Regions from separate parts of the Ruegeria sp. AF2 genome, predicted to be linked through region 1. Evidence: riboswitches for the same ligand, from Rfam matches in the RefSeq annotation. Region 1 holds a riboswitch; each other region holds the start of a gene.

The links. A riboswitch is a leader RNA that binds a small molecule or an ion and turns the genes downstream of it on or off. The one in region 1 is predicted to bind cobalamin.
Region 2: another riboswitch for cobalamin. It lies ahead of ACR0NM_RS08015 (DUF1636 family protein); the one in region 1 lies ahead of ACR0NM_RS15965 (energy-coupling factor ABC transporter permease).
Region 3: another riboswitch for cobalamin. It lies ahead of ACR0NM_RS10880 (DUF1636 family protein); the one in region 1 lies ahead of ACR0NM_RS15965 (energy-coupling factor ABC transporter permease).
Region 4: another riboswitch for cobalamin. It lies ahead of ACR0NM_RS19930 (hypothetical protein); the one in region 1 lies ahead of ACR0NM_RS15965 (energy-coupling factor ABC transporter permease).

Annotation. Positions count from the first base shown of each region.
Region 1 is NZ_JBQFZC010000005.1:54,462-60,390, forward strand. It holds gene ACR0NM_RS15955 (AMP-binding protein) at 1-1,348, shown strand, start outside; gene ACR0NM_RS15960 (transglutaminase-like cysteine peptidase) at 1,853-2,476, shown strand; gene ACR0NM_RS15965 (energy-coupling factor ABC transporter permease) at 2,582-3,265, opposite strand; cobalamin riboswitch at 3,342-3,554, opposite strand; gene ACR0NM_RS15970 (L,D-transpeptidase) at 3,770-4,432, shown strand; gene ACR0NM_RS15975 (hypothetical protein) at 4,474-4,746, opposite strand; gene ACR0NM_RS15980 (heavy metal translocating P-type ATPase) at 4,933-5,929, shown strand, end outside.
Region 2 is NZ_JBQFZC010000002.1:41,164-47,092, forward strand. It holds gene ACR0NM_RS08005 (peroxidase family protein) at 1-195, opposite strand, end outside; gene ACR0NM_RS08010 (catalase family protein) at 214-1,281, opposite strand; cobalamin riboswitch at 1,540-1,747, shown strand; gene ACR0NM_RS08015 (DUF1636 family protein) at 1,850-2,206, shown strand; gene ACR0NM_RS08020 (ABC transporter ATP-binding protein) at 2,203-2,988, shown strand; gene ACR0NM_RS08025 (ABC transporter substrate-binding protein) at 3,007-3,954, shown strand; gene ACR0NM_RS08030 (FecCD family ABC transporter permease) at 3,956-4,969, shown strand; gene ACR0NM_RS08035 (LysR substrate-binding domain-containing protein) at 5,024-5,917, opposite strand.
Region 3 is NZ_JBQFZC010000003.1:23,008-28,936, forward strand. It holds gene ACR0NM_RS10860 (ABC transporter substrate-binding protein) at 1-281, shown strand, start outside; gene ACR0NM_RS10865 (class I SAM-dependent methyltransferase) at 406-1,017, opposite strand; gene ACR0NM_RS10870 (glycosyltransferase family 2 protein) at 1,010-2,017, opposite strand; gene ACR0NM_RS10875 (NAD(P)-dependent oxidoreductase) at 2,132-3,118, opposite strand; cobalamin riboswitch at 3,224-3,430, shown strand; gene ACR0NM_RS10880 (DUF1636 family protein) at 3,516-3,896, shown strand; gene cobW (cobalamin biosynthesis protein CobW) at 3,893-4,948, shown strand; gene cobN (cobaltochelatase subunit CobN) at 4,954-5,929, shown strand, end outside.
Region 4 is NZ_JBQFZC010000011.1:602-6,530, reverse strand. It holds gene ACR0NM_RS19950 (bifunctional 2',3'-cyclic-nucleotide 2'-phosphodiesterase/3'-nucleotidase) at 1-927, shown strand, start outside; RNA gene ffs (signal recognition particle sRNA small type) at 966-1,064, shown strand; gene rsgA (ribosome small subunit-dependent GTPase A) at 1,224-2,252, shown strand; gene ACR0NM_RS19935 (alpha/beta hydrolase family protein) at 2,289-3,146, opposite strand; cobalamin riboswitch at 3,269-3,488, shown strand; gene ACR0NM_RS19930 (hypothetical protein) at 3,580-3,987, shown strand; gene ACR0NM_RS19925 (phosphatase domain-containing protein) at 3,992-4,492, opposite strand; gene ACR0NM_RS19920 (DNA polymerase III subunit gamma/tau) at 4,665-5,929, shown strand, end outside.

The DNA.
Region 1 (5,929 bases):
GGGCCGCGAGATCACCTTTCAAACCCTGCACACGCGCGTTCAGCACTTGGCAGGTCGGTGGCAGGACAAGGGTATCCAGTCAGGTGATCGCGTGTTGTTGGCCATGCCTGTCAACGCGGACCTATATGCGAGTCTGGCTGCGCTTTGGACCCTTGGCGCAACCGTTGTCTTACCAGAGCCAGCCTTAGGGCTGGCCGGTCTGCGCCACGCCGCCCGAACAACGAAGCCAAAAGCGTTCTGTGCAGCGGGTGCGTATTCTTTGCTGAAGTTTCTGGTTCCGGATCTCTGGGCCCTGCCCCTGCTGACGCCTGGTAAAAGCCGTAGCAACCCGGTGGCGCAAAAGGTACAACCGGACGATATCGCCCTTATTTCCTTTACCTCTGGTACAACTGGCCAGCCCAAAGCCATTCCGCGCTCGCACGCGTTTTTGATGGCGCAGTACGATGCCATCGCACCCCTCCTCGACAGCCGCAAGGCCGAGCGCGATCTGGTGGCCTTTCCGGTGTTCACCCTGATCAATCTGGCGGCCGGGCGCACAAGTGTTCTACCCAACTGGAGGTTAAGCAAGCCGGACCGCCTGTCGACTGTACAGTTGGAAAGCTGGCTCCAAACGCAACAGATCACCCGGGCCCTCATCCCACCATCGCTATGTGAAAAACTGGTTCAATCCGACGATACCGGTCCGTTGCACACGGTGTTTACCGGCGGCGGTCCGGTGTTTCCGAGTCTTGTCGAGGCGTTGAGAACCCGGCACAGCCTGTCAGTTGTGTGCGTCTATGGGTCGACCGAGGCTGAACCGATTGCCCATCTTGACGCCGCGGATATCACGGTGAAGGATCACCGCGACATGGCTGTTGGAAGGGGTCTCCTTGTGGGATACCCGGTGCCCGAAATCACGCTCCGCATCCGCGACAATGAAATTCAGGTCGCCGGCGCACATGTGAATGACGGGTATTTGGACCCGACCCACTCGAAGAACAATAAAATCGAAGAAGGTGGTGTCATATGGCACCGGACCGGTGACGCTGGCGCGCTGGATGATGACGGGCGTTTATGGTTATGGGGGCACGTCGGGTCCGAAATTGAAGTCTTTTCAGGTACGCTCTTCCCCTTTGCTATCGAAGTCGCGGCACAGCGATGGCCAGGCGTAGATCGATGCGCGCTCGTCAATACCAAAGCAGGCCCCACACTTTGCGTCCAAGGTTCCGCGGATCACATCGACGATTGGACTAAATCTGCGCTTGGTTTTGACGTTCCAAATGTGATTTCGATTAAGAACATCCCTATGGACAAGCGGCATGCCTCCAAAGTCGATCGTACGAAACTTACACGCATAATAGAAACCTGACGCAATATGGCTCGTAGGCCACTGAGCCTGCCCACCTCATCGCTCACTTCGCTATGCGCGTTAACAGAGGACTGAGTGTAGCGACGAAGTCCTCCGTTTAGAATTTCCCATCAAATCCTGCACACCTTGGTCAGGGGAAATCTGCATTTGCCAGTTACAACTGGTCGCATGAAACATTTGACCACAGATACATTGGTATGGTGCGCCCCGGCGAACGGTAGATACCCATTTCATTGCACAAAGATGTTCAGCTTGACGCGTCATCCAAATCCGTCCCAAACCTCAAGCGTTTCTAACCCAGAACTACTAGCCGGCTTTCTTCTATGCCGCTGCAAGAATCTCAATTAAGCTCACGCACACAATCACGACTAAAAACTGCGCGCTCGCGAACTTTGCTGCTCTGCATTTTAAATTGAATAAGCTGTTGTAATGCGTCGATGAACATAAAAGATTGAAATAGAGTTCTCTTGGCTTGGTAGCTTCAGATACCCAGGAGAAACGAGTATGGGGAAAGCAGATATGACAAAACCTACTTCCGCTCAGAAAAAACTTTCGGAACGGTTACCAGTTTATCTATCGTTGGCCTGTATCATATGCAGCTACCTTGTCTCCGCCGCTTCATTGCAAGCTTCTGAGCTTCCCTGGATCAAACTAGATAGAGAGGTTCAGGCGCCATCTGGCGCCAAATCACTCTGCAAAGATTATTCGTGGGCGTGCGCGAATACTCGTACTTCTGGTCTGCCAGAAGCGCAGGAGAAACAGATCGTTAAAGCGATTAACTTGCGCGTCAATCGGAGGATCCGCGCCGTTTCGGATCAAAACCAATACGGGACAAAGGAATACTGGACGCTACCAATGCAGGGGTCAGGGGATTGCGAAGATTTCGCTTTGCAAAAGAAGTTTGAACTAATTCAGAACGGCTTGGATCCTACGAAGCTACTTATTGCAACTGTCTTAGACACCAATCGCAGTGGCCATGCAGTTTTAGTTTATCGCTCGAGTGAAGGCGATTTGATTCTGGACAATGTCACCAACAGGATCAAATCGTGGAAGGAAACGAGGTATCTTTTCCTACGAATACAGGACCCAAATCACCCTGATCGTTGGGTACAGGTTTCTAGCGGCTAAAAACAATGTGGCGCGCCCTCGAGACGCGCCACAATAAAATTTTGGTCCTGCGACTATTGGTTGTTTCGCGGCAACCCAAGTTTAGGACACCGCTTCAAACTTTGGTCAAGCTTTCGCAGCGTTGTACAAACGCGGAGTCACCAGACCTGTACTGTTCAAACCGCGCATCGCCTTGGCTGCCGCAAGCACTGCCAGATCAGCAATCGGCTCAATGACGATTACCAGCATATAAGCGCCGCCAAAGGACAGAACCGACGCCATGGTTTCTGCGCCGAAACCCTGGCCGTAGAAGGCCCAGAACCCAACCCATGCGACTACTCCTCCCTGATACGTCGCACTCAGCGCAAGAGCTTGGCCATATTTGAGATCAACATATGCTGTGCCGGGTGCGATGATGCGGCTGGCCAGTGCTTTTAGCGCAAATAGCGGCACCAGCAGAGTGGTCAGGTTGATGAAGTACTGCGGAAGATCGAACGGGGCAAAAAACACACCCTGAATCAGGAGACCAGCTGCCAATCCAAAAGCCGCGGGTGCAGCACCGAGAAGCAGAAACAGCGTCGACCCCAGGATGAAGTGGACTTCAGAGACACCAACCGGGAAATGCGGCAGGACTTCGAAGAAAAGGAAAACACCAACGGTGGCGAGCACCGAGCGCATAACAAAAGATGCAGGTCCATTCGCTCGCAATGTGGAAAACGTTTCTTTCGCTGCGTAAGTAGCCGCACCTGCGGCGGTAACATAGGAAAGCGCGATTTTGGCACCATTCACGATGCCCGGTTCGATATGCATGTTCTTTCTCCCTACCGCCTCACCCGGCGGCTTGTCAGGTTGAATCGACCGCAAGGCCGACAGGTTCAGTCTGGGCATAGCCCGGCGCTTTACGGCAGGTCTCCTGACTCGCGGGTGCTCGCTCCGCCAACCTTCCCGGTTCCATTACAAACCAGTGGTGTCTTGGCATCGCTCTCCGCTCACAGTTGCGGGGGCAGTTACGGAATTGGCGCCATTGAAAACACCGAACCGTATTCCCTTTTAATCCTTTTGGCTTCCGCCATCAGGAACCGAAAGCAATTCACCGCTACAATGGCGGCTTCGCCTGTGTCAATTGTCTTTGCGACCTATTCCAATGTAAACTCGACCGAAGCAGGATTCACGCAACCGGTCACTTGATCGACAGGGTAAACCAAGCGTTACCTGAAACCTCTTGAAGCTCTAGCTGCTAGAGGCTTTAAGATTCGGATTAATTCGCGATAGTGCGATCCAAATACGTTAAACTTGTGAACCAGGACGAGACCTATGCTTACAAGGCGCCATTTCATTCAATCCACCACAGCGCTGTTCTCGGCGTCTGCGGCCAGTCCATTGATCGCCAAAACCTGGCCAACCGCATCGCAGAAGACCTATTGGGACAGTCAAGTCACGCCAATTGGTTACGATCCAATGACCTCAAATCCGTGGGGTGTTCATGACCGTTTTTTACCAAGACGCGTCGCGGCAAATGATGGTTTGGTTCCAGGTGACATCCATGTGGATGCCGTCGCGCGCTATCTCTATCATATCGAAGAAGGCGGGACCGCAATGCGCTATGGCGTAGCGATCGCGCGTGGGAATCTTTACGAGCCCGGCACCTATGTTATCCGCCGAAAGGTCGAATGGCCACACTGGACACCAACCGCTTCAATGATCGAGCGCAACCCCGAATACGCGGAATTCCGGAATGGCATGGAGCCCGGGCCGAATAATGCTCTCGGCTCTCGTGCCCTTTATCTATACGTTGGAGACCGAGACACATATCTCAGAATTCACGGCACGCCTGAGCCAAGAAGCATCGGCGGTCGCGCAAGTTCTGGATGTGTGCGAATGATCATGGCTCATATCAATGACCTCTACCCAAACGTGAAAACCGGCTCGACCGCTTTCCTATACTCGGCCGAAGATAGCGTCACAGCCCGCTCATAAATTTTGGGCAGCGTAGGTGGACGTCGCTGCCCTCATTTCGATCAGGCGTCGCGCGCAATGCAGATCGGAGCGCCATTCGTCGCGCGCAATGGTACCAATGTCGTCTCGACAGGTCCGCTGTGCTCATACCAAAAGCAATTATCTTCTGGCAAAAGGCGTGCCGTGGTCAAATCCTGCGCCGGCCCTGCCAGCGCTACCACCGAATCTGGCACGTTGCCTGGTTCAAGTGCTTTGCTTTTGGCCCCAGTGAACTGGGCTGAGCAACCAGCCGTAATCGAGACTAACGTGATGGTCATGGCGATCCGTTTCTGCATTGATCTGTTCCAAATTTTTTGCGTCATCTGCAATTAGATTGCATCCACACGGCCGGCCCGCAAGACGAAATGAACTAACAATATCGCAGGCAAAGAACCCGGATGAAAAAAATATAAAAGGTATTGAAGCTCTAGTTACTGTAGGAACTATTTACAAAGGACCATAGAGATTCTTGAGGTCCAATCATGTCATCCGATACCCATAGCCACGACCATGGCCACGAAAACAAACATGGTCACCACGCATGCGGTAGTGGCGGGTGTGGCGACATCGCCCCCGCCGGTCCAATTCCTGAAGGTGGTAGAAGCTTTCAGGTCTCTGGCCTTGATTGCGCCGAAGAGGTGGCGATCCTGAACCGTGTCGTCGGCCCGAAAGCAGGTGGTGAAGAGTATCTTGCATTTGATGTGATCAACGGTCGGATGACACTTCTTGATAGTGCTTCCAAGTTATCTGACGAAGATGTCATGCTGCTGGTTGCGAGTACTGGTATGACCGCCAAACCATGGGATGACGGAAATGCCGCCCAGGACCAGGCGGCGCATATTGCACGTCAGCGGCGGTTCACCACTCTTAGCGGAGGGTTTTGGGCAGCAGGTTTTGGCTGGCACATTTTCGAAACCGGCATGGGCGGTGCGCTCGGGCTGTTCTCGGGACATGGTGAGGTTCCGATGCCTTTAGCCGAGGCAGCTTTGTTCGCGGTCGCGATCTTGTTTGGCGTCTGGCTGGTGGCCCCTAAGGCCTGGTCTTCGGCGCGTCGACTTTCGCCGGATATGAACCTTTTGATGGTTGTTGCCGTCGCTGGTGCCATCGCTCTGGGTGAGTTTTTTGAAGCGGCAACTGTAGCATTTTTCTTTTCGCTCTCTCTTTATCTGGAAAGCTGGAGTGTCGGACGTGCTCGGAACGCGGTATCCGCACTGCTTGATCTGGCCCCCCCGACGGTTCGGCTGGTTCGTGCTGACGGTTCTGAGGCAACGGTCCCGGCGGCGGATGTCTTTGTCGGTGACAGCTTCATCGTTCGGGGTGGGGATCGCATTCCACTTGACGGGGAAGTCATCGAAGGGGCTGGTGCCGTTGACCAGGCTCCAATCACAGGTGAAAGCGCGCTGATTCCTAAAGAGCTGGGTGATGAGGTCTATGCCGGCACAATCAATGGTGAAGGCACCCTCAAAATACGTGCGACGA
Region 2 (5,929 bases), on a different contig from region 1:
GTCTTCTGGCGTCGTATGCCGACCGATCCAGCGATGGGAAAACACGCCGGGCCATGTCGTGTAGTCTGCGCCCATTGTATAGGGCCGCGGTCGGTGGATCTTCGCGGCGTTTGCAAGCCTGATCGCGGCCAAATAGCTCGTAACGGGTGGGGAGATCTTGAATCCGAGTTTGATCAGATCATCAACGTCCAGCATCAATACATCTCCGTTTGGTCATCGATTCGGGAACCGGGCGCGGGCCAGGCTCAGATAGGTTCTGAGCCGGATCGCATTAATCGGTCCTAAAGGTTCGTGATCTGCCGTGACACGCCAGGGCGAGAAGCTCATCGCGTCGCCATTCTGCGGATCAAATTCTGCACCTTTGGGAATCGTGATATCCGCCACGGGCGTGACGGTATGATGGTACGGATCAAGAGGTGCATCTGGTTGCGGATCGCATGCCCACCGGATGCGATTGTCTAGCACATCGAATTCGTCGGCCGGGCGCGGGGGCTCAATCACACACAGCTCGAAGTGATTATCTCCATCGGCCACGTCTTGCCGCAAACACTGCCCGATCCCATCTGGATCGTCTACCGGATGTGCCGGAATTTTTGGTTTAGCGCTGCGGGCCAGGTATCGGACTGTTAGATCGGGGCCCAGCCGATACGGTGTTGTCGACCAGAAATGGACCTCAAAAGGCGAGTGCATATAGTTCGAGGCAAAATCACTCGCGACGCGAAACTGACGCTTGCCTTCACGAGTGAGGAAGGTGCGAAATCCTGCGCGCAGCCCTTTGGTGATCAACCTAAGGCTCCATTTTCGTCGCCCTTTGATCGCGTGCTGGACCGCTTGTAATGTGGCGACAAGCCTGCCCAATCGCTCATATTCATCGGGGACGTAGCTGGGAAACACATCCTGATCGACCAATACGAAATCGAACTCGTCGCTGAGTTGTGTGGTCCCCAGATGCGCAAGTGCCTCGGCGTCGATCAGCTTGGGGCCTGGCACGTCAAAAAGCTTGATCGCCATCCCGTGGGCATCCGATTTCCGGTCATCCAGATGCGCGCCGTTGGAAAAGCGAAGTGCGGCTGAATAGGCAGCGGGCTGTTCAAACAGGCCGTGACGGAACTGTTCTGGTAGATCGTTTCTGACGGTGAATGTTGCAGCCACGCACCCGTGACTGCGCCCATGCTGAGCCCTTAAGCGATGGCCTTTCCACCGTGCAACGGCCTCGAGATTGTGGTCAATGACATCATCAACAATATCCGGCGGCAATGCGTTTTGCGAAACATGCGTCAAAGAACCGTCTCCTTGGATAAACCCAGGCAATGATCAAACAGGGGTAAGGCGCTGACAAAGCTAAACCTCTAAATTTGTTCAGCTTACCTCAGATTGTCTAATTTCCAAACACACCAACTATGGACAGCCGTGGCCAGACAAATTCGGCGCGCAGCCCAAGCTATTCGGCTGGTGCTTCGGACACGTGGTTGGCGGCGCTCGATCCTCGACCAGAGTTGAGCGCCTTCGACTTTATCATTGACGTGTCCGGTGTTCTCGGGCACTCAATCGATTGATGGTTCCCGGTGGTGTTGCCGCGGGATGAAAAGGGAATACGGTGAGGTTTGCCAAAAGGTGCCAATTCCGTAACTGCCCCCGCAACTGTAAGCGGTGAGCAAGGCCAAACAGCCACTGGTCCACAGGGTCGGGAAGGTTGGCCGAGCGCGGACCCGCAAGTCAGGAGACCTGCCATCAGATGTTTAACCAACCCGGGGCGGGGCGTCCTGGAAGGAGGCTTTGATGGCGCGTCAATTGCGTGTTTACATTGTCGGCAGCTTCCGCATGCGCTTGGAAACAAGTGGAGTGGACCATGCCAGATACGCCTGATCATTTCATTCTAGTCTGCGAAAGCTGCACTGAAGGGCTGCCCCTTGATGAAATTTGCGATGCGTTGACCGGGAAATTACATCGCAGTTTTGCGATCCGCGCGTCGTCTTGCATGGCAGGCTGCGATAGTCCCAGAACGGTTGGGTTCCAGGCCGTAGGAAAGGCGCAATACCTTTTTGGTGGCATTCAGACCGCGGATGAGGTGCAGGCGCTGGCTGAGTTTGCAGCGCATTATCGTGAAAGCCCGGATGGCTGGACAAATGCCACTGATCGCCCGCAGGCGTTGTTCAATAAAACCCTCTCGCGCATGCCGCGGATCGAACAGGGGGCATCGCAATGACGTTGCGACCCTTTCTGATTGCCGAAAACCTTGAGTATTATGCCCTTAACGGAGATGTGCTGTTGCAGGGCGTCTCGTTCGAGTTGGACGAGGGTTCCATTCTAGCCATCGCCGGCCCGAACGGGGCGGGGAAAACGACGCTTCTCAATCTGTTGTGCGGCGCTGAGCCGCTGGCACTTGGCGATGTTCGGATCAAAGGACGCAGTCTGAAACAGCTCTCTGCCAAAGAGCGTGCGCGCATGATTGCAGTGGTAGGTCAGCAGGAACTGCCCGATGGACGCTTGGCGTTACGCGATTATGTTGCGCTGGGGCAAATACCCATCCGTGCGGACCGCTCTGCCGAAGGCCACGCGCAAGAGCTGGACCGGATTTTAGACCTGACCGGTCTCGCCAATCTCGCGGACAAGCGCATGGCCCAACTGTCCGGAGGCGAACGTCAGCGTGCCCATATCGCGCGCGCTTTGGCGCAAAACCCTTCGTTGCTGTTTCTGGACGAACCGACCAACCATCTGGATCCTGATGCAAAAGGGCGGATGCTGTCTTTGGTCGCCGAGCTTGGGATCACCGTGGTCATGATCGTACACGATCTGGTCATGATCCCCGAATTCGCCACACACGTGGCGCTGATGAAATCGACCCGCATGATCGAGTTTGGGTCGGTGGACAAGGTGCTGACACCCGAAAGAGTCCGCGAAACTTTTGGCGTTGATTTCCTCTGCTTTCTCCACGAAGGCCGCGTGATCCCGGCGCTTGATATTCGAAGAACCACAGTCTCAACTTAGTCGAAGGAACACACTGAGATGAAATACATCTGGCCCGTGGCGTTGGCCACCGCCATGGCAAGCGGTGCTGCTGCGCAAGAAGTCACCGTAGACAACTGCGGCGAACCGCTGGTTTTTGATACCGCGCCCGAGCGCCTGGTTGTGCATGACATGAACATGACCGATATGGCCTTTGCATTGGGTCTGCAGGACAAGATCGTCGGCCTGACCGGCATCACCGGCTGGTACAAGACCAGCCCTGATTTTGATGCCCTGCGCGGCGACATCCCCGAGCTTGCGCCGAAATATCCGACCGTCGAAAACCTGGTGGCGGTTGAACCCGACCTGTTCTTTGCAGGTTGGTACTATGGCATGAAGCCGGGTGGTGATGTGACCCCAGATACATTGGAACCGTTCGGAATCAAGACCTTGGTTCTAACCGAAAGCTGTGTGCATCTGGACAAGGATCGCCCCGAAGCCAGCATGGATCTTCTGTTTGGCGATGTGTTGCGCTTGGGCAAGGTGATGCAAGTCGAAGACAAGGCCGAAGCTCTGGTCTCGGGCTGGAAAGAGCAGCTGGCAGCGATCGAAGCCAAGACTGCTGAACTGCCCAGGCCCCGCGTCTTTCTTCTGGATGGTCCTGCAGATGCTCCGTTTACCGCCGGTAAATTCGCGATTCCCGATGCGATGATCACAGCCGCCGGTGGTGAAAACGTCACTCATGACATGGACACGAGCTGGGGCCGCACTTCGTGGGAGGCCGTTGCCGCATCGAACCCGGAATTCCTGGTTTTGTTGGATTATCAGACCGGCAATGGTGCCGAGGACACTTTCAAGTTCCTGCAGGAGCATCCCGTCATGTCGCAGACTGATGCCGTCAAGAACGAACGCTGGATCGGATTGCGCTACGAAGAGCTGACGCCGGGACCGGCAAATATCGAAGCGATCTCGAAGATGGCGCGCGCGATGCATCCGGGTCAGAGCTAATATGGGCCGACTGGGCCTGACGTTGTTGCTGGGGGCGGTCGTTCTGACCGCCCTTTTGCTGATTTCCACGATCTACGGCACAACCTCGATTCCTTTGTCCGACACCTTCACCGCGATATTGCGCGGTACCGGGTTGCAGGACGCAGAGATGTCACCGCTGCATAGGATCGTATTCGACCTGCGATTGCCCCGCGCGTTGTTTGCAGCCGTGATCGGTGCCGGGCTGGGCATCGTTGGCGTGGTGCTGCAAACGACCACACGTAATGACCTTGCCGATCCATTTCTGTTCGGCCTGTCCTCGGGCGCGGCAGCGGGGGCGGTGTTTGTAATTACCGTGACCGGAGATATTCTGGGTTTCTGGACTCTGCCGCTGGCTGCCTTTTGCGGCGGTCTTGTGGCGTCGGGCATCGTGCTGGCGCTGGTTCATGGGCTTCGCACCAGCGCACCGGAGAAGCTGATCCTTGCGGGTCTGGCTGTGTCGTTTTTGTTTTCGGCCATCACCAACTATCTGATTTTCGCCGGCGATAGCCGCGCCGCCCATTCTGTCATCTTCTGGATGCTGGGGGGGCTGGGCCTGGCCCGTTGGGAGACGTTCCCGCTGGTGTGCATCGGTCTGCTGCTGATCCTGAGCTATTCGCTTTATCGCAGCCGCTGGTTGGATGCGCTGCTGACCGGGGATTTGACTGCCGCTACTCTGGGTGTGCCGGTTCGGGGTCTGCGGTTCAGCATGTTTTTCACCGCAGCGTTGGCAACGGCCGTGTTTGTTTCCGTAGCCGGGGTGATTGGTTTTGTCGGTCTGATGGTGCCGCATATTGCACGCGGGATCGCTGGTCCGCTGCACAAAAACCTTCTACCTACCGCCGCTATGGTTGGTGCTGCCTTGTTGACCGGCTCTGACATTCTCAGCAGGCTTCTGCTGGCTCCGCAGGAATTGCCGGTGGGGATCGTCACAACTTCAATCGGATCGGTGTTTGTATTCTTGCTTTTATTCAGGACTGCGAGAAATCAACGGTAAGGCCCTCGATCTTCGCTCACAAGATATTTCGTCCTGATCAGGTCTGAGCCGAGTTTATACCTTTCCGTCAGCCGCTTGGCCGAGCCACTTGAACACAAGCTTGGCGCGGTCGGATGAGGTGTTGTGTAGTTTCACGTAGAAATCCAGTTGCGATGAGATGGTTTGCGGCAACAGTCTGACCAGTTTTCCGGATGCGGTCAGCTCCGAGGTCAGTCCCTCCCATCCCAGCACCGCGCCCATATCGTCCTGCGCGGCCTGAAGCGCGATCGTGTAATTGTTGACCCGATGCGCGGAATTCAGGGGGCCTTCATAGCCGAGTTTCTGGGTCCAGGCACGCCAGTCGGTCCAGCCGGTATCCGGAGCGTCGAGATGAATTAGGGGGACCCTGGCAATATCTTCAACACGTTTGATGGGATTCTGTTGCGCAAACCTTGGGCTGCAAAGCGCCATGATCTTGTCGTGAAATAGTGTCTTGAAGATGCCCGTTTCGCGGCTGGAATCGCCGTAATGGATACTTAGGTCGCATTTTGACGTGTCGATGCCGAGGTCAGTCACGACCTGCGTCACGGAAACATGTCCGTATTGCTTCCAGAACTGCGCAAGGCGCGGGGTGAGCCAAAGTGAACTGACTGCCGTGGTTGAGCGGATCGTTACACCTTTTCTGTCATATTGACGCCGCAACTGCCCAAGGGCTTCGCTGATGCCTTCCAGACCACGTTGAAGGGCAACAAGAAGATAAGCACCGCTTTCAGTAAGTTCCACGCCGCGATGATGGCGCAGAAACAGCGCGCATTGCAGCTCGTTCTCCAGCGCTTTGACCTGATGGCTGATTGCGGCCGGCGTGACGTTCAGCTCTTCTGCGGCGGTCTTGAAGCTTACATGCCGCGCAGCAGCCTCAAAGCTGATAAGCGAACTTACAGGTGGAAGATCGTAGGGCCTGTTGAGCAAGGTGATTTGACC
Region 3 (5,929 bases), on a different contig from region 1:
ATGCCCTTCAGATCATTCTGCCTTCGGATTTTCAGACGACGATGATGCGAACCGCCATGGTAACTGGCAAAAGCCGCTTGCCGGAGGAAGCGGAGACCTTTGTCCGGCACCTGACCACGCTGAATCCGGAATCAATGGCAGCACTGCCACTTCTGGACACGCAGGACTCCACGACCGAAAGCGCAGCGATAGCGCTGGACCCTGCGTTGTTGACGTTCCTCGATACGCTGAAGCGCAGAAAGTTCCTGTCTGCCTGGGAAAGTGCCGCTATTCAAAGATGATCGGACTTAGACAACAACCCTATCCGTCATCGCTGAACTTGTTGCTTAACACTGTTGACGCTGGAAGACACTAGCCAGCCTGGGTTACGTCGCACGAATCTATAATCAGAAAAATGATCTCGGCTCAAAGTTTCTCGACGGCCACCTGCGCCCCCATGATGGCCTTGAGCCGCAGCCCCGCAGAATTTGCCCCGAGGAATTCGTGGAACGCACGCATCACGTCATCTTTCCACCAACCGCGCCTGTGATAATCGTCAAGCATGATTACGCCGCCTTCGATCATCTTGGGCAGCAAAGCATCCAGATCCGTTTTTACGCCCTCGTAGGAATGGTCGCCGTCCAAATAGGCAAACCCGATGCTCTGATCTTCAAACAGGCTTAGCGCCGGTCGCGAATAGTCGCGAATGATCGAAATTTGCCCCTTGGCGATCTCGGTGCTGTATTTACCCGTTACTGCATCGTAGATCCGATCCATATCCTTTTGCGTGCGCGCTCCGGCAAGCGAAGCACCGCCATCCGGGTCTTGCTGTACTTGCCAGGGATCGATGAGGCACAATTTCGAGGGTTGCAGCTCTTCCAGCAGAATCCGCGAAAATTCGCCCTTCCAAACGCCAATTTCAACGCTCAACCGTCCATGCGGCATGGTCTTGAGCATTTCGCGCCGCAGGGAATCCTTCCGTTCGCGCTGCTCAGCTTGCTTCTTGCGGCGATCCTCAGCAGATACAGCTTCACCCATAGACGTCTTCTCCGGTTGAGGAATTTTGCAACGCTTCAACCAGATCAACCCAGTCCGGTCTGGCTCTCAATTCTTCGGCTTTCGACCTGTGCCACTCACATGCTTTATGATGAAGATCTGCCAATTGCGGATCTGCCATCATCTCAGTTTTGATGTCGTGCATAGCCGGCATGTGTTCCAGAATTGAGCGATCCTCAACATCATTGTGGTTCATCATGAGCCAGTATTTGAGCCCTTGATCCTGCCCCACATGATTGGTGCGCCCACGGTCGCGCTTGACTAAAAAGCTATCAGTGCTGCGCACAGCATAATGATGAATGCGCGCGAATTCATGGCTGAAACCACGCCATGCTTTCCATTTCACTTGGTCTGCTGGGTAGAGGTTCCCGCCCGAATCCCGCCACAACACCCCTTCGTATGGCGCGTCAGGGTTCGGTGCATCTTCTGGATTGATCCTGGGACGATGGGCGCGAAAACGGCTGAATTTCCCATTGTTGCGGAACAGCGTTTTGAACCCTTTGGTCCGATGATGCGGATAGCCGTCTTCGGTGGCGGCCAGAAAGAAAGTCTCAGGTACGGGTCGATCAACGAAATCGTTCTGACCCGCGTTTCCGAACATGCGCCAGCAGATCGAGATCGCGTCCGCCACGCCGCTGGCCTCAACGAGGCTTCTTATATCACTATTGGGCAAACGGATATTGATATACTCGTCCACATCCAAACTGAGAATCCAATCCGATGACAGATAGCTTGGGTGATTCCGCGCAAGCGAAAATGCACGAACCTGCGGCGCAGCGCGCGGACCCAGCCTGTTTCGTTGGTGGTGAGCCCAGCCAAGCGCTTGCAACCGTTCGCCCATGGCATCGGTACCATCAGCGCAATCATTGGTATAAATCAGAATGTCATCAAAGCCGATTGCGTGGTTGTAGGCCACCCAATCGATCATGAAAGGCCCTTCGTTTTTCATCGTTGTTACGATGAGAAAGGTCTCATTCGTCATAAGTTGTTCTCTTGCCTGTGCCGGTGTCGGACTCCTGTCGACCTATTTAGAATAGCACCAGAATTTTGTCCAACCAGGTCGCCAGACAGCCGCAATGCTTGCCGATTAATCGATCTACCGACTCTGCGGGATCACCTCGTAACCCGGTTCTTCTGGCTCGTCGTCCAGCATCTCGGTTGGAAACCCTGGCGCCTGGATCTCCAGTCCGGTCGCGTCCTCTAGCCGCCTGATGATGTTCGGGGACAGTTCACGCTCACCATATCGCGCGATGCCATCTTCGAAAATCTTGATCATCAATGGGTTTATCTCAAGGGGAACTCCGGCACGGTCGGCGACCTCCTGAAACAGACCGATATCTTTTTTCACCAGGTCCATGGTGAAGGAAATATCGCGCGAGCCGTTCAGGATGACCTGACTTTCGGTCTCGTGCACGAAGGATGTGCCTGACGATATCTTGATCGCCTCATAGGTGGTTCCAAGGTCCATGCCGGCGGCCTTGGCTGTCACCAATGCCTCGGCGCAGGTGATCAGGTTGGCGGTCGCCAGATAATTGGTCAACACCTTCAGAACAGAGGCCGAGCCCAGATCGCCCGTGTGCAAAATGCGCCGCCCCATGGTGGTCAGGAATGGCAGGATACGTTCAAAAGTCTCACGATCACAGCCTGCGAAGATCGAGATATTACCCGTCGCTGCCCGGTGACATCCGCCCGAAACCGGGCAATCCACCGCTGCGCCGCCTCGTTCGATGACCATTGCGCCAAGGCGTTTGACTTCGGCTTCGTCGGTGGTCGACATTTCCATCCAGATTTTGCCAGGGCCGACCTCTGGCAACATTTCCTGCATCACCGCATCCGAGGCCGCAGGAGAAGGCAAACAGGTTATAACAGCATCGCAATCGCGCATCAGTTGCGCCGGGCTTTTGGCGGCTTTGGCACCCTTGGCGACGAATTCGGTCACCAGATCCGGGTTCAGGTCATGAACCGTCAGATCGATACCGTTTCGTAGCAGCGATCCAGATAGCTTGCCCCCTACATTCCCCAGCCCGATAAACCCTACTTTCATGCGCGGTATCCTCCTGTTCGCATCTTGCTGCCATGCCAGCACGTCGTTGCAGAAGTATCATGCCGCCCAGCGACCCCGACAGGTCGCTTTTTATCCGCTTTTTCACGGATCGGCGCGACTCGCTTGACAAGCAACCCTGCCCTGCCGCATGTCCCTTTCGTTGGTGTCTGCGAGAGCAGATGAAAAGGGAATGCGTCAGCGGTTTTTGCCGTCAAACGCAGCCGCCCCCGCGACCGTGACCGGAGAGGGTGCCCAAAGCCACTGGCAGTATGGCCGGGAAGGCGGGACATCCGACAGAGGCCTCCTCTGACATCCGCAAGCCGGGAGACCTGCCAACGCCCGAAGATGAAACCGGACGGGGTGTTCCGGTGTGGGGCTGTGATCGGCCCGCATGAAACCCCGTCCCCCACGAAGAGGATTTGGGGGGATGAGAGACATGACCGAGACCGCACCGGTCGAACTGCTGGTTTGCACTACCTGCCGTCGCGGGCTGCCTGTCGAGGATGACGCCCAGCGCCCCGGCACGTTGCTGCACAAGGCGCTTGAACAGGCGGGCCTGCCCGAAGGCATTACCTTGAAAGCTGTGGAATGCCTGTCGAATTGCGATGAAGGCTGCTCGATCGTGCTACGCGGAGGACCGGATCGCTGGACTTTCGTGTATGAGCATCTGAACGAGATCGACCATGTCGAAACCATCGTCGAAGGCGCAGCCAAATACCTCGCCACCGAGGACGGTTTGGTCAAATGGCGCGAACGTCCCGAACATTTCCGCAAAAACTGTGCGGCCCGCATTCCCCCGATTGGAGCCCTGAAATGAGCAATCTCGAGAAACTCCCCGTCACTGTGATCACCGGCTTTTTGGGCTCGGGCAAAACCACACTGGTGCGCCATCTGATGCAGAACCCGCAGGGCAAGCGTCTGGCGGTGGTCGTCAACGAATTCGGCGATGTCGGCGTCGATGGCGATATCCTGAAGTCCTGCGCCATTCCTGATTGCCCGGCGGAAAACATCATGGAACTGGCCAATGGTTGCATCTGCTGCACCGTGGCCGATGATTTCATCCCGACCATTGAAGCCCTGATGGCACTAGAGCCGCGCCCCGATCACATCCTGATCGAAACCTCCGGTCTTGCCCTGCCAAAACCGCTGCTGAAGGCGTTCGACTGGCCCGATATCCGCTCGAAAATCACCGTCGATGGCGTGATTGCTCTGGCCGATGCCGAGGCCGTGGCCGCTGGTCGGTTCGCTCCGAATGTCGAGGCGGTGGATGCGCAACGCATGGCAGATGACTCGATTGATCATGAAACTCCCTTGTCCGAGGTGTTCGAGGATCAGATTTCCTGCGCCGACATCATTCTGCTGACCAAGCCCGATCTGGCTGGCCCGGAAGGCGTTGCGAAAACGAAAGAGATCATCGCCGCCGAAGCGCCCCGCCCCCTGCCCGTAGTCGAAGTGGCCGAGGGTGCCGTGGACGTCCGCGTCGTGCTGGGTCTAGAAGCCGCGGCCGAGGATGACATGGACGCGCGTCCCAGCCATCACGACGGCCATCACGATCACGAGCATGACGATTTCGAAAGCATCATCGTTGAACTGCCCGAGCAAACCGATCCGATTGATCTGGTCGCCAAGATTGAACGATTGGCCAACGAGTTGAATATCCTGCGCGTCAAAGGCTATGCCGCCGTTCAGGGCAAGCCCATGCGCCTACTGGTTCAGGCCGTCGGTGCGCGCGTGCGTCACCAATATGACCGCCCGTGGGAGCCCGGCGAAGACCGTCGCTCGCGCCTTGTGGTCATTGCCGAGCATGACGATATCAAAGTGGCCGAGATCCGCGATATCCTCGTGGGTGTAACCGAGGCTGCCGAGTAAGACCTATGCACGTCGTCTTCCGCGAAAGCCATGGGCTCGAAGAAACCGAGACCCCGACCGATCTGGGTCAGAGCCCGGCGGATTTGGTGGTGCTGTCCTTTTCCGACAGTGACCTTGGCGCTTTCGCGGCGGGATGGCATCGTGGAGGTGGGCCTGAAGGACGCATGCCAACGATGCGGCTGGCCAATCTGACGGCGCTGAAGCATCCCCTCTCAGTCGACACATATGTCGAGCAGACACTGGAGGGCGCAAAGGGCATCCTGATCCGTCTGATCGGTGGAGTGCCCTATTGGGCCTACGGCTTGCAGCAGGTTCTGGCGCTGGCGCAGGCCAAAGGGATTGCACTGGCCGTGCTGCCCGCAGACGGTCGCGAGGATACGCGGCTGGATGATTACTCTACCCTGCCTGTCTCGACCCTGCGGCGGCTGGCGCATCTGTGCGACACCGGCGGTGAGGTCGCGGCGCAGGCCGCTCTGGCGCAGATGGCACTGGCTGCGGGGTTGTATGCAGGTCCGGTCATGGGCGCGAAGACCATCCCCGAATGCGGCGCCTGGTGCCCGGATCGCGGTGTGATCCCTGCAGAAAACGCTCTGCCCGGTGATGCGAAACGTATCATCGTAACCTTCTATCGTGCTTATCTGACCTCGGCGGACACAGCCCCAATCGCAGCGCTGATCCGCAGCTTGCGCGCGCGAGGTTTTGAGGCCGTCGGCCTGTTTGCCCCGTCGCTCAAAGCACCAAATGCCGCCGATTGGCTGCGCGAGACTATTGTGGCGCTGAAGCCTTCGGCGATCGTCAACGCCACCTCATTCTCAGGCAAGGGCGCATCAGGCACCTCACCTCTCGATGTGGCAGAGGTGCCGGTCTTTCAGGTGGCGCTGGCCACCTCACGCCGCAAAGCGTGGGCCGAAGCGGAACGTGGCCTTTCACCAGCTGATCTTGCCATGCATGTGGTCCTTCCGGAAGTGGACGGGCGGATCA
Region 4 (5,929 bases), on a different contig from region 1:
TCGGGCACAGAAATACCCGAATGCCAAAGGATCACAGAGCTGTTTGCGACCGGCCACGCTGCGACGCGCAAAAGGGTGACCAGGCCAGTGGGCACAATCCCACACACGCTGCACAGCTACTTCTCATATTGCGTACCGGATCGCGGTCTGGCCTTGGTTGCGGCGGCTCAGGCCGCTGCCCTACGCCCGCATTTGGTCGATACCGACTGGGCAGATTTGCCTATCATATCGTCAGCCGCCCCGGCAAAGTTCGGCGGGCGCGCAGGAAGCAAGTACTACACGGATATCCCCTCAGGCGAGATTTCAGTTCGACATATCGCCGATCTCAGTGTCTTTCCTAATGAATTGCGCGCGGTGCTGGCCTCAGGTTCTCAGATTCGGGACTGGCTTGAGATGTCAGCCGGGCTGTTCCATCAACTTGGCTCAGTCGCCCCGATCGATCTTGCCGATCCTCAGCGCACGGGCTTCAACTTCGATGTCCTGCATGGCGTCACCTACCAGATCGATCTTTCGCAACCGGCGCGGTTCGATACGCTCGGTCGAGTGATTGATCCGGCATTTTCCCGCATACGCAACCTGGAATTCGATGGGCAGCCGATTGCGCCTGACCAGAGTTTCCTTGTCGCCACCAATAACTACCGCGCCAATGGCGGTGGTCATTTTCCAATTGCGCGACAAGCCCGTATGATTGACCTGCCTCAGATCAGCATACAGGATATTCTATGCAAATACGTCGCGGGCACATTGCCCGCCGACCCACTTGCGCATGCACCGCGCCCCTTTTCTTTTGTACCAAACCAAAGGCAGGGCGCGATCCTGACAACGGGGCCGCGCGCGCTACACCATGTTACAGAGCTTGCTGAGTATCATCCACGCATTCTGCCCGACGATACGGATGGTTTCATGCGCATTCATCTGACCTTCTGACGGGTTGCCATTTTCAGGGGATGCACCTATATCGGCTTTGAGAGGTTGGCGCGGGCGAGCGCCTCGCCAACCTGGTCAGGTCCGGAAGGAAGCAGCCACAACGAGCCCCGCTTGGGTCGATGTCCAACCTCTCACTTAGAACCTATCAGCCGCAGGAGGGCGTTTATGATTGTAGCAAAAACCCTTCGGGCAGACTGGTTCTGATCCTTTCCGATCAACTGACTGCCTGAACACGTCACCGGCGGATGCGCGATTGTCATTCGACGGGATTGCTGTTTCTGATCACAGGCAGACCAATGTTACTTTCCTTATCGGACCTCGGATGGTCCTCTCATTTCGCGGCTCAGCATACGGCTGATCCGTCACTTCTTCCGTATCGCATCTCGGCCGTACACCGGGATCGACTGATCGGGCTGAGCCCTGAAGGTGAATCGCCTTTGTTATCTCTGGATCAATCAACCGGTGCATATGCCGTCGGAGATTGGGTTCTGGTGGATGAAAACAAACGAATACGCCGTATGCTGGACCGGCGAAGCCTGCTTCAACGCCGAGCGGCAGGTACCGGAGCTGCAGCGCAGTTGATCGCTGCAAATGTAGACGTGCTGTTCATCGTCAGTTCCTGCAACGCCGATTTTAATCTGCCACGATTGGAGCGGTATCTTGCGCTGGCGCATCAGGCAGGCTGCTATCCGGTGGTCGTTCTGACCAAATCGGACATGTGCGATGATCCGAGCCTTTATGTAGATCAAGCCCAATCGCTCGCCCCGTTTCTGGCGGTACTTGCGGTCAACGCGCTGGATCACGGCGATCTCGAACAAGTTCTGTCGTGGTGTCCGAAAGGACAAACCAGCGCCTTGCTTGGATCATCCGGCGTTGGGAAAACGACGCTCGCCAACGGGATGACGGGGCAGGATCAGGCCACCGCAGGTATCCGTGAAGATGATGCGCGCGGCAGGCACACAACAACTGCACGCGCCTTGCATCGCATGCGCAATGGCGGCTGGCTGATCGATACGCCCGGCATGCGCGCGTTGCGTCTGCTGGATGCGCAGGAGGGGTTGGATGAGGTATTTTCGGACATCTCAGACCTCAGCCTGGATTGCCGCTTCTCGGATTGTCAGCACGAGACTGAGCCCGGATGTGCGGTGCAGGCGGCAATCGACGCTGGTACGCTTGATCCCGCGCGGCTGGACCGCTGGCGCAAGCTGCGGCGCGAAGACCAACACAATTCCGCTTCGGTGGCGCAGGCCCGCGCCCGTGACAAGGCTTTCGGCAAGATGGTGCGCAGCGTGTTGCACGAGAAAAAATCCCGTAAAGGGCTATAACGAAGCTGGGCACCGACCTACCGGTGCCTAGCGCTATCAGGCGATCAGTCTAGGCCAGACTGCCGCATTCCGTCTTGCGAATGCACCGATATGGCCGATCTTGGACACTCCGAATTCGCTTGGTGCAAGCAGATGGCGCCCGGCTTTGGGTCCATAGAGATCGGCAAGACGCCAGACAGCATCCGGCGGCACCATTTCATCATCTGCGAAGGTAAACAGATCGACACGTTTGCCCAAGTCTTTCCAGCGGGCGGCGGGCAGTGTCGTGCCGATCTCTGGCACATAGCTTTTGGGGGCGGTGCACCATTTGCGCCATTGCCAATAGACTTGGGCAGGCAGGTCCGATCCAAACCCGACCAACCGCCCGGGCAGGTAGCCAAGCGCCTTGACCACCAGCGGCGCGTGACCATACCAGAACAACGCCGCCAAAGCGCGATAAGGCCAAGGGTGATCCGCCAGCGTTACCAGACCCGAACAGACACAGATCATCCTGTCGATCTGATCGATATCGGGTTGGATCGGGCCAAACATTCCGCCCAAGGAATGACCGATGCTCCATAGCTTGGCCTGCGGAAACCGTCGGCGCATCTTGGCCCGGGCGGATGGAATGTCGATCAACGCCCAATCGGCCATGGTGACATTTGACCGCTTTTGCGAACCCACCAAAGAGTGACCAAAATCCCGGTAATCGTAAGTCAGGCAGGCCATGCCCTGTTCTTCGGCGAGCCATCGGGCGAAGTACTGATAGTAATCCCTCGGCACCCCAGTCGCACCGTTTATGACGACCACCTTTTCGGGGTCGGCAACCGGACGGTAAAGCCGCGCCGACAACATTGCCGGGCCGGACGGGATTTGAAAATCCTCGGTCACAACCGCCTGCTGCGTGTCCAACATGGTGCCCTCCAATACCGACTGAACTGATCAGTTCACCCGAAGCGCCTCAAGTCAAGGTTGACGTGGCTGGACCGTACGTCACTTGCCTGACGCAATCTTCTTGACTCGGGCACGGCGCAGCCGCTAGCCATGTCGCGATGGTTCTCGCGCCCAATCGGGCCGGGATGAAAAGGGAACACGGTGCGGTTCTGCCCGGATAAATCCGGAAAGAACCTAGTCCGAGACTGCCCCCGCAACTGTAAGCGGAGAGCAATGCCGAGATACCACTGGCCTTGAAGGCTGGGAAGGTCGGCAAAGCGATGACCCGCAAGTCAGGAGACCTGCCATCAGATGTAGAACCGAAACTCGGGCGGGGTGTCCGGGACGGGTTTGATCGTGCTCTGCACCGACCAACCTGTGCCACGCCCTCGCCCTGCGCGCGGAGGGCGCATTGATGATCTGGAAGACTAAAACGCACGAATTCGCGGCGACCGTGTGCCAACGTACTGGGGCAACCTGCCCCGCACTGGCGCAAATGGCGCGGGCTCTGACGCAGGCCATGTCCACCACAAAACCGGTCACAAAATCTGGGTTTGAGATTGAAGGCAGTATTGACCTGTCGCACTGCCCAGAGGGATGTACCGCCCGCTTTCGCGCCCAATGCGACCAGATACGTGTATTCTGCGGAACCGATCCTGAAATCGATACCGGCCGGCTGGATGACTACGCAGACATGATGTTCGGAACCGAGTACCGCAGCCTACCCGCAGACCTGCTAAGGAATCCTCCTTGCGCCATGCTTGAGGCTTCGCTTCTGGTGCAGCACAACGGTGGCGAAATCTCGCCACATGTTGGTGTCTAAGCCGTCAAACGGCTTGAACACGGGCCGGTTCAACGGCCCAAAGCATCTGGGCATTTGTCTCGACTGCGCAAGGACGCACCGTACGCAATCGCTTCAATGCCGCCTCAGGCCGTTCACCGCATTCAACCATCAGACGCAGAACCACCATCCCGGATCGGCCACAGCCACCACGGCAATGCACTAGCACACGGCCACCACCTGACAACGCCTGACGGGCAGTCGCGCCAACGCGGGGCCAGCGCTCCACAATCTCCTTGGGTGGCGTGCCAAAATCTTCGATCGGCAAATGCACCCATCTGCTGGCACGCCCCTGAATATCAGCGCCAAAATTCCGCGCACCATCCTGAATCATCTCAACCTCAGTCGTCATCGAGATCACAAGCCCGGGCTTCCAGTCTGCGATAAGATCAAGGTCTTCTGTATACGTTCCTCCACGCCCAGGCATCGAGGACAAGGCCAAGGTGCCTCCGCCGACCTGCAACGCATAAACCACCAGTTGCGACATAATCTCCCCCCAAACAAACTTCACCCAACAACATACTGGTCCAGTAAATAGAATAGAGTGGATTTTAGCCGCATACCCACGCATTCCAAAATGAAAATCGTCCCGGCTGGCTGTGGACGCGGGCGGCGGGGGCCTCTACGCTGCGGCGTAACGCGAATCCGACAGAGCAGACATGACCGAGACGCCCAGCCCCGCCTACCAGGTTCTTGCCCGCAAATACCGCCCCGAAACCTTTGCCGATCTGGTCGGTCAGGACGCCATGGTGCGCACTCTGAAAAACGCCTTCGAGGCGGACCGGATCGCGCAGGCCTTCATCATGACCGGTATCCGCGGTACCGGCAAGACGACGACCGCTCGGATCATAGCCAAGGGTATGAACTGCATCGGTCCCGATGGCAGCGGCGGCCCTACAACCGAACCCTGCGGTCAATGTGAACATTGCGTGGCTATCATGGAGGGCCGCCATGTCGACGTGATGGAGATGGACGCCGCCAGCCGCACCGGTGTCAATGACATCCGCGAGATCATCGACAGCGTCCGCTATCGCGCGGCCTCCGCGCGCTACAAGATCTATATCATCGACGAGGTTCACATGCTGTCGACCAGCGCTTTCAACGCGCTGCTCAAGACGCTGGAAGAACCCCCCGAACACGTGAAGTTCATCTTTGCCACCACCGAGATTCGTAAGGTCCCGGTCACGGTCCTGTCCCGCTGTCAGCGCTTCGACCTGCGTCGGATCGAGCCTGAGGATATGATCGGACTGCTGCGCAAGATTGCAGATGCCGAAGGGGCGCAGATTGCCGAGGATGCGTTATCGTTGATCACCCGGGCCGCCGAAGGATCGGCGCGGGATGCGACCTCGCTGCTTGATCAGGCGATATCGCACGGGGCCGGTGAAACCAGCGCGGATCAGGTGCGCGCGATGCTGGGGCTGGCCGATCGGGGCCGGGTGCTGGATCTGATGGATATGATCCTGCGCGGCGATGCTGCGGGCGCGTTGACCGAGCTGAGCGGGCAATATGCCGAAGGGGCTGATCCGCTTGCTGTCTTACGCGATCTGGCCGAAATCACGCATTGGGTTTCGGTGGTCAAGATCACTCCGGACGCCGCCGAAGATCCCACAGTTTCCCCCGACGAACGCGCCCGAGGTCAACAAATGGCCGAGGCTCTGCCTATGCGGGTCCTGACACGCATGTGGCAAATGCTGCTGAAGGCGCTCGAAGAGGTTTCCGCCGCGCCCAACGCCATGATGGCCGCTGAAATGGCCGTGATCCGCCTGACCCATGTGGCCGACTTGCCTAGCCCGGAGGAGCTGATCAAGCGTCTGCAGGATTCACCCCCGCCGCCGAATGGTGGCCCCGGCAAGGGAATTGGTGCGCCGGGGCGTGCTCCTGCTGCGCCGCAGGCTGTGGCCCGACCGGCATACGCCGCATCGGC